DNA from 4 places in the Virgibacillus sp. JSM 102003 genome. Region 2 is predicted to be linked to each of the others. Evidence: riboswitches for the same ligand, from Rfam matches in the RefSeq annotation. Region 2 holds a riboswitch; each other region holds the start of a gene.
The links. Region 2 has a riboswitch for S-adenosylmethionine ahead of ACE1TG_RS19395 (PLP-dependent aspartate aminotransferase family protein). Riboswitches for the same ligand answer to the same signal wherever they lie in the genome.
Positions count from the first base shown of each region.

Region 1: it holds a riboswitch for S-adenosylmethionine, as region 2 does, so the genes downstream of both, ACE1TG_RS15335 (methionine ABC transporter ATP-binding protein) here and ACE1TG_RS19395 (PLP-dependent aspartate aminotransferase family protein) in region 2, are expected to answer to the same signal.
Region 3: it holds a riboswitch for S-adenosylmethionine, as region 2 does, so the genes downstream of both, ACE1TG_RS03050 (methionine biosynthesis PLP-dependent protein) here and ACE1TG_RS19395 (PLP-dependent aspartate aminotransferase family protein) in region 2, are expected to answer to the same signal.
Region 4: it holds a riboswitch for S-adenosylmethionine, as region 2 does, so the genes downstream of both, ACE1TG_RS17315 (hypothetical protein) here and ACE1TG_RS19395 (PLP-dependent aspartate aminotransferase family protein) in region 2, are expected to answer to the same signal.

Region 1 covers NZ_JBHFQH010000014.1:102,756-104,958, forward strand. The annotation lists gene ACE1TG_RS15330 (methionine ABC transporter permease) at 1-218, opposite strand, end outside; gene ACE1TG_RS15335 (methionine ABC transporter ATP-binding protein) at 208-1,239, opposite strand; SAM riboswitch class I at 1,340-1,450, opposite strand; gene ACE1TG_RS15340 (thioredoxin family protein) at 1,520-1,843, opposite strand; gene ACE1TG_RS15345 (toprim domain-containing protein) at 1,845-2,198, opposite strand.
Region 2 covers NZ_JBHFQH010000027.1:19,410-21,612, forward strand. The annotation lists gene ACE1TG_RS19395 (PLP-dependent aspartate aminotransferase family protein) at 1-875, opposite strand, end outside; SAM riboswitch class I at 973-1,090, opposite strand; gene rarD (EamA family transporter RarD) at 1,240-2,142, opposite strand.
Region 3 covers NZ_JBHFQH010000002.1:117,960-120,162, forward strand. The annotation lists gene ACE1TG_RS03050 (methionine biosynthesis PLP-dependent protein) at 1-791, opposite strand, end outside; SAM riboswitch class I at 866-971, opposite strand; gene ACE1TG_RS03055 (helix-turn-helix domain-containing protein) at 1,180-1,971, shown strand; gene ACE1TG_RS03060 (alpha/beta hydrolase) at 2,014-2,203, shown strand, end outside.
Region 4 covers NZ_JBHFQH010000018.1:37,504-39,706, forward strand. The annotation lists gene ACE1TG_RS17310 (CBO0543 family protein) at 1-225, opposite strand, end outside; SAM riboswitch class I at 916-1,017, shown strand; gene ACE1TG_RS17315 (hypothetical protein) at 1,351-1,581, shown strand; gene ACE1TG_RS17320 (LysM peptidoglycan-binding domain-containing protein) at 1,694-2,203, opposite strand, start outside.

The DNA.
Region 1 (2,203 bases), on a different contig from region 2:
AATGGTATCGCTCGGAATACGTTTACGATTGATGCCACAATTAAATTCAGAAATTTATTTTGCCAAATCCCTCCTCTCATTGTCAGGTAAAGCAGTAATCCCAATAGTATACCTAAGATAAACGTTCCAAATAATGAAAGGATGGTCATGTAAAAGGTTTCGTAAGTAGCAACCCATAAATCCTCCATATTCAAATTTGGGAAAAGATTAGTTAGCATCCCGAACCACCTCCACTTCCACTGAGGTCTCATTTGTTATAAAGTTTATTGCATTATCAATTTCACTCAACTCGCCATCCACCTGAACAAATAGTGTTCCATACGCACCACGCTGCGTTTGAGTGATCTTCCCCTGCAAGATGTTAATATCAATTGCAAATCTTTTGGCGACTTGACTAATCAATGCCTGGTTTGTTGTTTCACCAACGAAATGGAGTCGGATAATCTTACCCGTGTCATAGGTGTCAACTAGATGGGCTACACCATCATCTTCATCATTCGTTCCCATCACCTGTTCAACAAATTTCTTCGTAACAGATTTCTTCGGTCGTAAAAATACATCCAGCACATCACCTTGTTCAACAATTTTCCCTTCTTCCATCACTGCAACCTGATTACATATTTTACGAATTACATGCATTTCATGGGTAATCAGAATAACCGTTAAACCGAGCTTTTGATTAATATCCACTAACAAATCCAATATCGCATTCGTTGTTTCCGGATCTAGTGCTGATGTTGCTTCATCACACAGTAATACTTTAGGATTATTCGCAAGTGACCTTGCAATTCCAACACGCTGTTTTTGACCGCCACTTAACTGAGAAGGATAAGCACTTTCTCTTCCTGTAAGGCCGACCAATTCGATTAACTCCCGAACACGTTCATCACGCTCTTTTTTTGACACGCCTGCAATCTCCAATGGAAATGCAATATTATCTTTAACGGTGCGTGACCACAATAGATTAAAATGTTGAAAAATCATGCCTATTTCCTGTCGTGCTACCCGGAGCTGTTTTGAATTTAATGAAGTAACTTCTTGCTGATCAATTACTATTTTCCCACCTGTTGGTTCTTCAAGCCGATTCAATAATCTTACAAATGTGCTTTTTCCAGCACCACTATACCCAATGACACCAAAAATTTCTCCTTCTTTTATATCAAGGGTTAAATCATCCACTGCTGTAATGTTGCTTTTATTTGATTTAAAGACTTTACTTAAACCCTCTATTGAAATCACAAGTATTCCTCCTTAGTCATCCACTATTATGCCCTACTAAATAAGAAAAACGCCTTTCTGTAAGAGAACAGAAAGACGTAATATATGTAGTCTTTACGTTCCCTTATCTGTCAAAGCAGTTGCTTTGCAGGAGTTGGCACCTTTCAAATAAAAAACATTTGAGGTTGCCGCGGTTTCATAGGGCCAGCCCCTCCACCGCTCAAGATAAGAGATATAAATTATTAAATTGAAATTCAATAATCTAGATAATAGCACGCATATTAGCATGTGTCAATAAAATTTATTCATCCGAAAATAAAGCTGGTTCGTAGTCCATTAGGTAGCTATATATATTGGCAATTGATTTAAATGCGTAGATTTTTTCTTTGATCTCGTTACCATCCTTTATTAATAAGCATGGTACACTCTCGATTTCATTATCTTGCATAAAATCCGGGTGCAACGAGGCATTCATGCTATAAAAAATATCCTGTTTATGAACCGATTCAATCTTATCCAGCATTGATTTTGCCAATGCACAAGTCCCACAAAATGGTGTATAAATATATAATAAATAATGCTCTTGTTCTAATTGTTCCTCATTAATCTGTTGCAATACTACCACCCTAAATCAAAAATATGGGATTAACCTCGATTCGTTTGCCTACCAAGGCAGTTGCAAGTATGTTTTCAGGGGTTGTTGCCACTTCACGATACTCGCTGCTCACATAAATGTGCTCAGCATGTGGTAGCTCACGTGTTAACTGTTTGCGCAGTTTTATCCCTGAACTATCCTCATCAACTAAAATATAAACATCCCTATTATCCAAATCATACGTTTCCAACAGCTCATCAAATCGTTCAACACCGAGTGTCCCATTCGTACAAATCACTTCAACATCGTCTGTTATCACCCGTTTGACCTGTTTTTTATCAGTTAGTCCCTCAACAATGATAACTTTTTCTACTTCATTTGTCATTAGTA
Region 2 (2,203 bases):
AAGTGCAATGTTTCCAGACCTTGTAAAAACAGGAATGCATTCTGCGGACTTAGGCAGGCGCCTATATCACGCAGCAGCTGTACGCGCAGTTTGGTTGCGAATGCTGCTGGCCCAATATCGACATAGCGAAGGCCGTTGTAACTCTCGTCAGGTTCAGTAAAGACTGGGAATTTACCATTTCCCCAATTGAACCTGCCACCATCAACGACAACGCCGCCAATAGTTGTACCATGACCGCCGATCCACTTAGTAGCTGAATGTACAACAATATCTGCTCCCCATGTCAGTGGCTTCGTATTGTAAGGAGTCGCAAATGTATTGTCAATGATTAATGGAACTCCGTTGTCATGGGCAATTCCTGCAATTTTTTCAACGTCCAGCACATTTAGACTTGGATTTGTAATAATCTCTCCGAAAATAGCTTTCGTTTTATCGGTAATTGCAGTACGAATACTCTCTGGATCGGTTCCATCAACAAATTTTACGTCGATTCCGTAACGAGGGAGCGTGTTAGCGAACAGATTATACGTTCCACCGTATAGGTTGCTGTCAGCAATAATCTCATCACCACTGCTTGCAAGATTCAAGATGGCCAATGTAATGGCGGACATTCCAGAGGAAGTTGCAACTGCGGCCACACCATCTTCCAGTAATGCGATTCGCTGTTCGAATGCATCAACTGTCGGATTCATGATTCGTGTATAAATATTACCTGGTTCTTGCAGTCCGAAAAGATTTTGTGCATGTTCGGTGTCCCGAAAAACGTAGGAAGTAGTTTGATAGATAGGTACCGCACGTGATCCGGTTGTTGGATCTGGTTCTTGACCTCCGTGAAGTAACTGTGTTTCCTGGTTGTGAAGATGAAAATTTGACATGATAAATTCCTCCTTTAGATTTTACTGTTTTCTGGAGGGAGAGGAGATAATAAAAAGCCCTCTTCCTAAGAAGAGGGCGTAATATGTAACGATCCTCCCCTTATCTTCCAGATCATGCTTGACCTGTAGGATTTAGCACCTTACTAAGCATTCGAAACGCTTTTAAGGTTGCCGGGTTTCACAGGGCCTATTCCCTCCACCACTCTCGATAAGAGATGTAACTTTATTGGCAGTTAAGAAAGTATAAATCCTTTCTTACTGCATAAGTGCAACTAAGGCTTGGCGATAAGCCAAGGTTTCTAAAGTTATTGAACATTATATATGCAGGAATGATTGTACGTCAAGTGAATTCTGAAAATTAATTCTAATTTTTCTCTCTAAGCCGACCTGAGCTGCGATGTGCAGAAGACATGTAAATAAAGAGTGCTATCCAGATTAGTGCGAACGATATAAAGTGCGCCAGAGAAAAAGTTTCCTGATATACAAATACACCTAATATAAGCATGATAGTCGGTGCAATATACTGCAGGAACCCTACCATTGATAAGGGAATTTTTTTCGCCCCGCTTGCAAACAATAACAGCGGAATCGCAGTAACAACACCAGCACCAAACAGTAATAACCCAAAACTTGTAACCATTGAATCAACAGCTAATGAACTGCCAGGAACAGATAGAAGATAAATAAGTGCAATAGGAGTTACAATCATTGTCTCGATGGTTAAACCGAACATTGCACCGACATCTACCGTTTTTTTGAGCAATCCGTAAATTGCAAAACTAAATGCCAGCAACAGTGATACCCACGGAAAGACACCATAACTGATTGTCAGATTAATCACACCGATTGCAGCCAGCAGAAATGATAGCATCTGTCCACGTGTCAGGGTTTCTTTTAGCACAATCATCCCTAATAAAATACTTACAAGCGGATTTATGTAATAACCAAGGCTTGCCTGAATTACATGTTCATTGTTAACCGCCCATATAAAGGTAAGCCAATTGATGCTAATGGCAATTGATGCGAATGTAATCCCGGTCAATTTTTTTCTGTCGTTTAAAATAATTTTGCATTCTTTCAGGAAGAGGTTCCATTTTTGCACAACTATAACCACTATAATCATAAAAATAAATGACCATAATATACGATGTGCTAATATTTCATCAGGTGGAACCCGGTCTATCAGTTTCCAATAAGCAGGAAGAAAACCCCATAATAAATAGGCGCCTGCTGCATATATAATTCCAATCTTATTGTCCTGATTCATTTTAAAACCTCATTTCTGCGATGTGTCCAGATTCCGAGTAACACTACTGAATCAAGCGACA
Region 3 (2,203 bases), on a different contig from region 2:
TCAACTATTTTCCGTGCATTTTCATCGTGCTGCTTCATCCTTAGAGCAAGTGTTTTGAGGCCTCTAATAATAAGCCATGAATCAAATGGAGACAGGACTGCACCTGAAGCATTATGGATAGTTGCAAGTTTTTCGCAAATTGCCTCTCCTTTTGCAGCGACTAGACCTGCGAGAACATCATTGTGTCCGCCAATAAATTTTGTAGCACTATGAACGACGATATCAGCGCCTAGTTCGAGCGGCTGCTGGAAATAAGGAGTTAGGAATGTGTTGTCAACAATGAGTAACAGGTCGTGTTTCTGTGCTAGTGCTGCATATGCCGTGATATCGATTTCCTGCATTAACGGGTTTGTTGGGGTTTCAATGAATAATGCTCTCGTTTTTGGTGTAATTAATTTCTCTGTCACGGCAACATCCTCAAACTCTGAATAGGTTGTCTTTATATCATAGACATCATCGTAATGCTGAAGTAAACGGTATGTACCACCATAAATGTCCTCAGGAACAATGATTTCATCACCGGAACGGAAGAGGGAAAGAACTAACTGAATAGCTGCCATTCCGGAACTGCAGGCATAGCCGCTATCACCGGCTTCTAGTTTTGCAATCCCTTCTTCCAGGATAGCTCGCGTCGGATTTTTCGTACGCGTATAGTCGTAACCAGTGGATTTGCCAATTCCTTCATGCTGGAATGCAGTTGATAAATAGATCGGCGGATTAACTGCACCTGTTGTTTTATCACTATTATTGCCAAGTTGTGCTAAGTTGGTTTGGATACTTTTATCTGACATAGTAATCATCCTTTTCATGAAAAAAATTAGGGACCCTCCAGATAAGAAGAAGGTCCCTAATAGCGCAAACAATCTTCTCATCTTCAGGTAACGTGTTACCTTTTGGATTTAGCACCGGACCAGTTATGGCGGGTTGCTGAGACATCACAGGGCCAATCCCTCCGTCTCTCTTGATAAGAAATATATGTGATTTTTATTTACTTGATTTTTCTTACTTTAATACAAACGATTGGATAATGCAATAGAAAATTATAATTTATTTGGTTTGTCCAGCTATTTCTGTTTTTCTTTTAGAAAGATATCATGAAGTAATTAAATACATATTTTCGAAAATAGAGAAGGAATTTTTATATGAAAATAGAATAATTAACACGGAGGTGTAGAGACAATGACTGACCAATATGCTGTAGAAATTGATGCAGTGATTGAGTACATCCGTGAAAATATCCAAGAGCCCCTGCCCCTTTCTCATTTGGCTAAATACGTAGCTTATAGCCCGTATCATTTTTCCCGTATATTTAAGCAAAAAACAGGTCTTCCGCCACATTATTATGTTTCTTCCCTCCGTCTGCAAAGGGCAAAAGATTTACTGTTACGTACGAATTTAAGTGTTCGTGATATAGGAATGGAGGTTGGACAACAAAGCTTGGGAACCTTTACAACTAGATTTACGGAACGGGTAGGTGTAACACCTGCTGAATTTCGGAATTCAACGGTTCATGCAGACTATCGATTAAGCAGGTTAAAGAGGCTAAATGATTGGACTGACAGCTTACTATTAACCTCAAATACACACGTAAAGGTCGAGGGGACCGTTCATGCGGATGCTCCTTTTGAAGGGGTTATTTTAATTGGCTTATTTGCAAAACCAATTCCAGAAGGGCTTCCTTTATATGGGACGCTACTTTCTTCATTGGGTACTTTTTGTTTTACTGGGGTCAAACCTGGCACGTATTACTTAATGGCTACATCTGTATCCTGGGAAATGCAGGCAAGGGATATACTGCTCCCGTACTCAACATTACGCGCCAGATTAAAGGCACCGATAATTGTTAAGAGACACACAATTGTTCCGCATCAACATGTGACACTTCGTGAACCACAACTTGATGATCCACCGATCCTAGTGTCGATCCCTCTCTTAATGAATAATTTTCTGAATCGAGTATTAAAGAATTAGCAATCTCTTAATCTTAACTAGGATTTTATAAGGAGGAGTGCAATGACAAAACAAATACTATTCATTCATAGTGCTGGACCACAAGGGGAGCACGAAGGAAGCTTTGATTTAATAGTGTATTTGCAAGATAATCTAAATGCAGAATATAATTTGATAATTCCTGAAATGCCTAATCCGGAAAACCCGGAATATACAAGATGGAAGGAGCGGCTTAGCAAAGAGTTTGCGTCAT
Region 4 (2,203 bases), on a different contig from region 2:
TTCAATAATTCTCTTCTTATTAACTAACATCCACCAGATAATCGCGGGCAGTATACTAAGCATAACCAAGAACCACCATTTAGGTGTTAAGTATACATTCTGTTGCCAGTATTCTTTTAGTAAGTCGCTGAATTCCCTGTGGGCTTCAATTAATTGGGACAGCGAAATAGCATTTAATATTAATACGTTGAGAGGGACAAGATTTTGAATGATTAACCAAACCATTAACGTCACCACAATCCTGTTTTTACTATTGGCTTTTTTCGTATGTTTTGTTGCTGTTTAATCTTAGCAGTTGATATAAAATGCGACATAGTGAATTTGAGATGTGCAAGGCAATCGATTCGGCAATACACTTCGCTTTCCGTGGACTCCCCACGAGCCTCCTCGTTCGCCAAGACCGCTCACTGCGGGGCTCTTAGGCTCGTTTTCCACAGGAGTCTACGTGCATTGCCTGCGCTTAATGGCAAAATTAATATAAATGTGAGTGCGTTTCCTTGTATGACTAATCTATTCTTCTCGCTTAATTAGAAAACTATTCCAACCTGCGGAAAAATGCGAGACTCCTATGGGTCATCGGCTAAAAATACGGTCACGTCCTGTTCGTCGATGGAACAGTCTGAAGACCCTGCGTACTGAGCGCTTTTTGCTCGTGAGGAGGCTGAAGCGTTTCTCTAAGGTGCGCGTAGTGTATTTCTGAAGCAGTGTCATAGCAGTCATCTTATAAAAGATGGAAGCGAAACACGGTAAGTTAATTCGCATTTTATATCAAATACGTTATAATATACTACTTGTTAAAGCATAAATTTTTAGAAAACAGCCTTTATGTTAGTGTAACCAACAGCGGTGAATTAATGTGCTGGCGATTATTCATTGAAATATCGTAAAAACGCATATATACTTTATGTAATTGAATAGCTATCAAGAGTGACCGAGAGAACTGGCTCAATGACGTCACAGCAACCTGCAAAAGTAAGGTGCTCCCACCAGCAAAGCCCATGCTTTGAGTGATAAATCGGTAGAAAACCCCTTTATGCATCCAACGCATGAAGGGGTTTTTTAATATTATATAGGAAATTATAAAATTTAAAACCTGTGAATAATTGGACTTCCGAATCAGCCACGTCCAGATCCGACGTACAGGACGTACTAGTGCCGGTGACGCCACAGGACGTGGCGTTCTCACCGGCCAGCGCCTAGCGCCTAGTGGACTTCCCTCCCCGTGTCATCGATAAGTCAATATCGAATCGCTACGCTCTTCGTATTTCCTTTATCTCACACGGGTCAGTCCAGTCCATAACGGCGCTGAACAGGCGCTTGCGCTTTTGTTCTATAAAGGAGGAATTAAAAATGAAACATTTCATTATCGAAAATGGCAACGTAACATGGATGACGAAGGAGGAGTTTGATGAACTCCCGGGGCGTCATGTGTCAGAGGTGATAAAGGACATGACGCCAGAGGAATTAGAGAGATTCAAAAAGGAACGTTATGAGAAATTTGTTAAGCCTTTGATGGAGTATAATGTTGAGAGTATAGAAGGGAAGAGAGAATCCCTGAAATCTGACTGGAACCGTGAGTAAATGACTTTTAGTAGTGTGTGAACTCTTACGTCCTGTAAGGCTGCATATAGAGATTTTTCAAGCATTAGTTAAATAAGCTGAGTAGGGGCATATGTCTCCTGCTCAAACTAATCTACGCAAATAGTTCAGGAAATTGTTTTACTACTGCAGTTGATATGGCATCTGACATTGCTAAAGCTTGTTCTTCAATTTCATCATATATTTGAATATCTTTCTGGTAATCCATATTTATCATAAATACTGCTTCCTGTTTTGTTAAATCTAAGTGCTGATAAAACATATCTCTAACACCTTTCTCGGATAAATAAGGATTTACACTGCTCCAGAACCTGGCAATCTCATCTGCATTAGCGTACCATTTTTGCTCAGCAGTCATTGCTGCTTCTTGATCACCTGCTACTGCAGCTTTAACAAGATCCGCGGCAAATATGAGATGTTCTTTAATCAAATTAGCGTATATATCAGCTAGACGGTCACCATAGTAGGGTCTGATGGCATCACCCATGTCGGTAGCATTTTGCAGAAGACGTGCGATAACAAATTCCACATCTGGCAGATTAAAGGTCAAACTGATAATTGTCATTCTGGTCCAAGCCACATGCTCCTCCCACAGCTTACGATT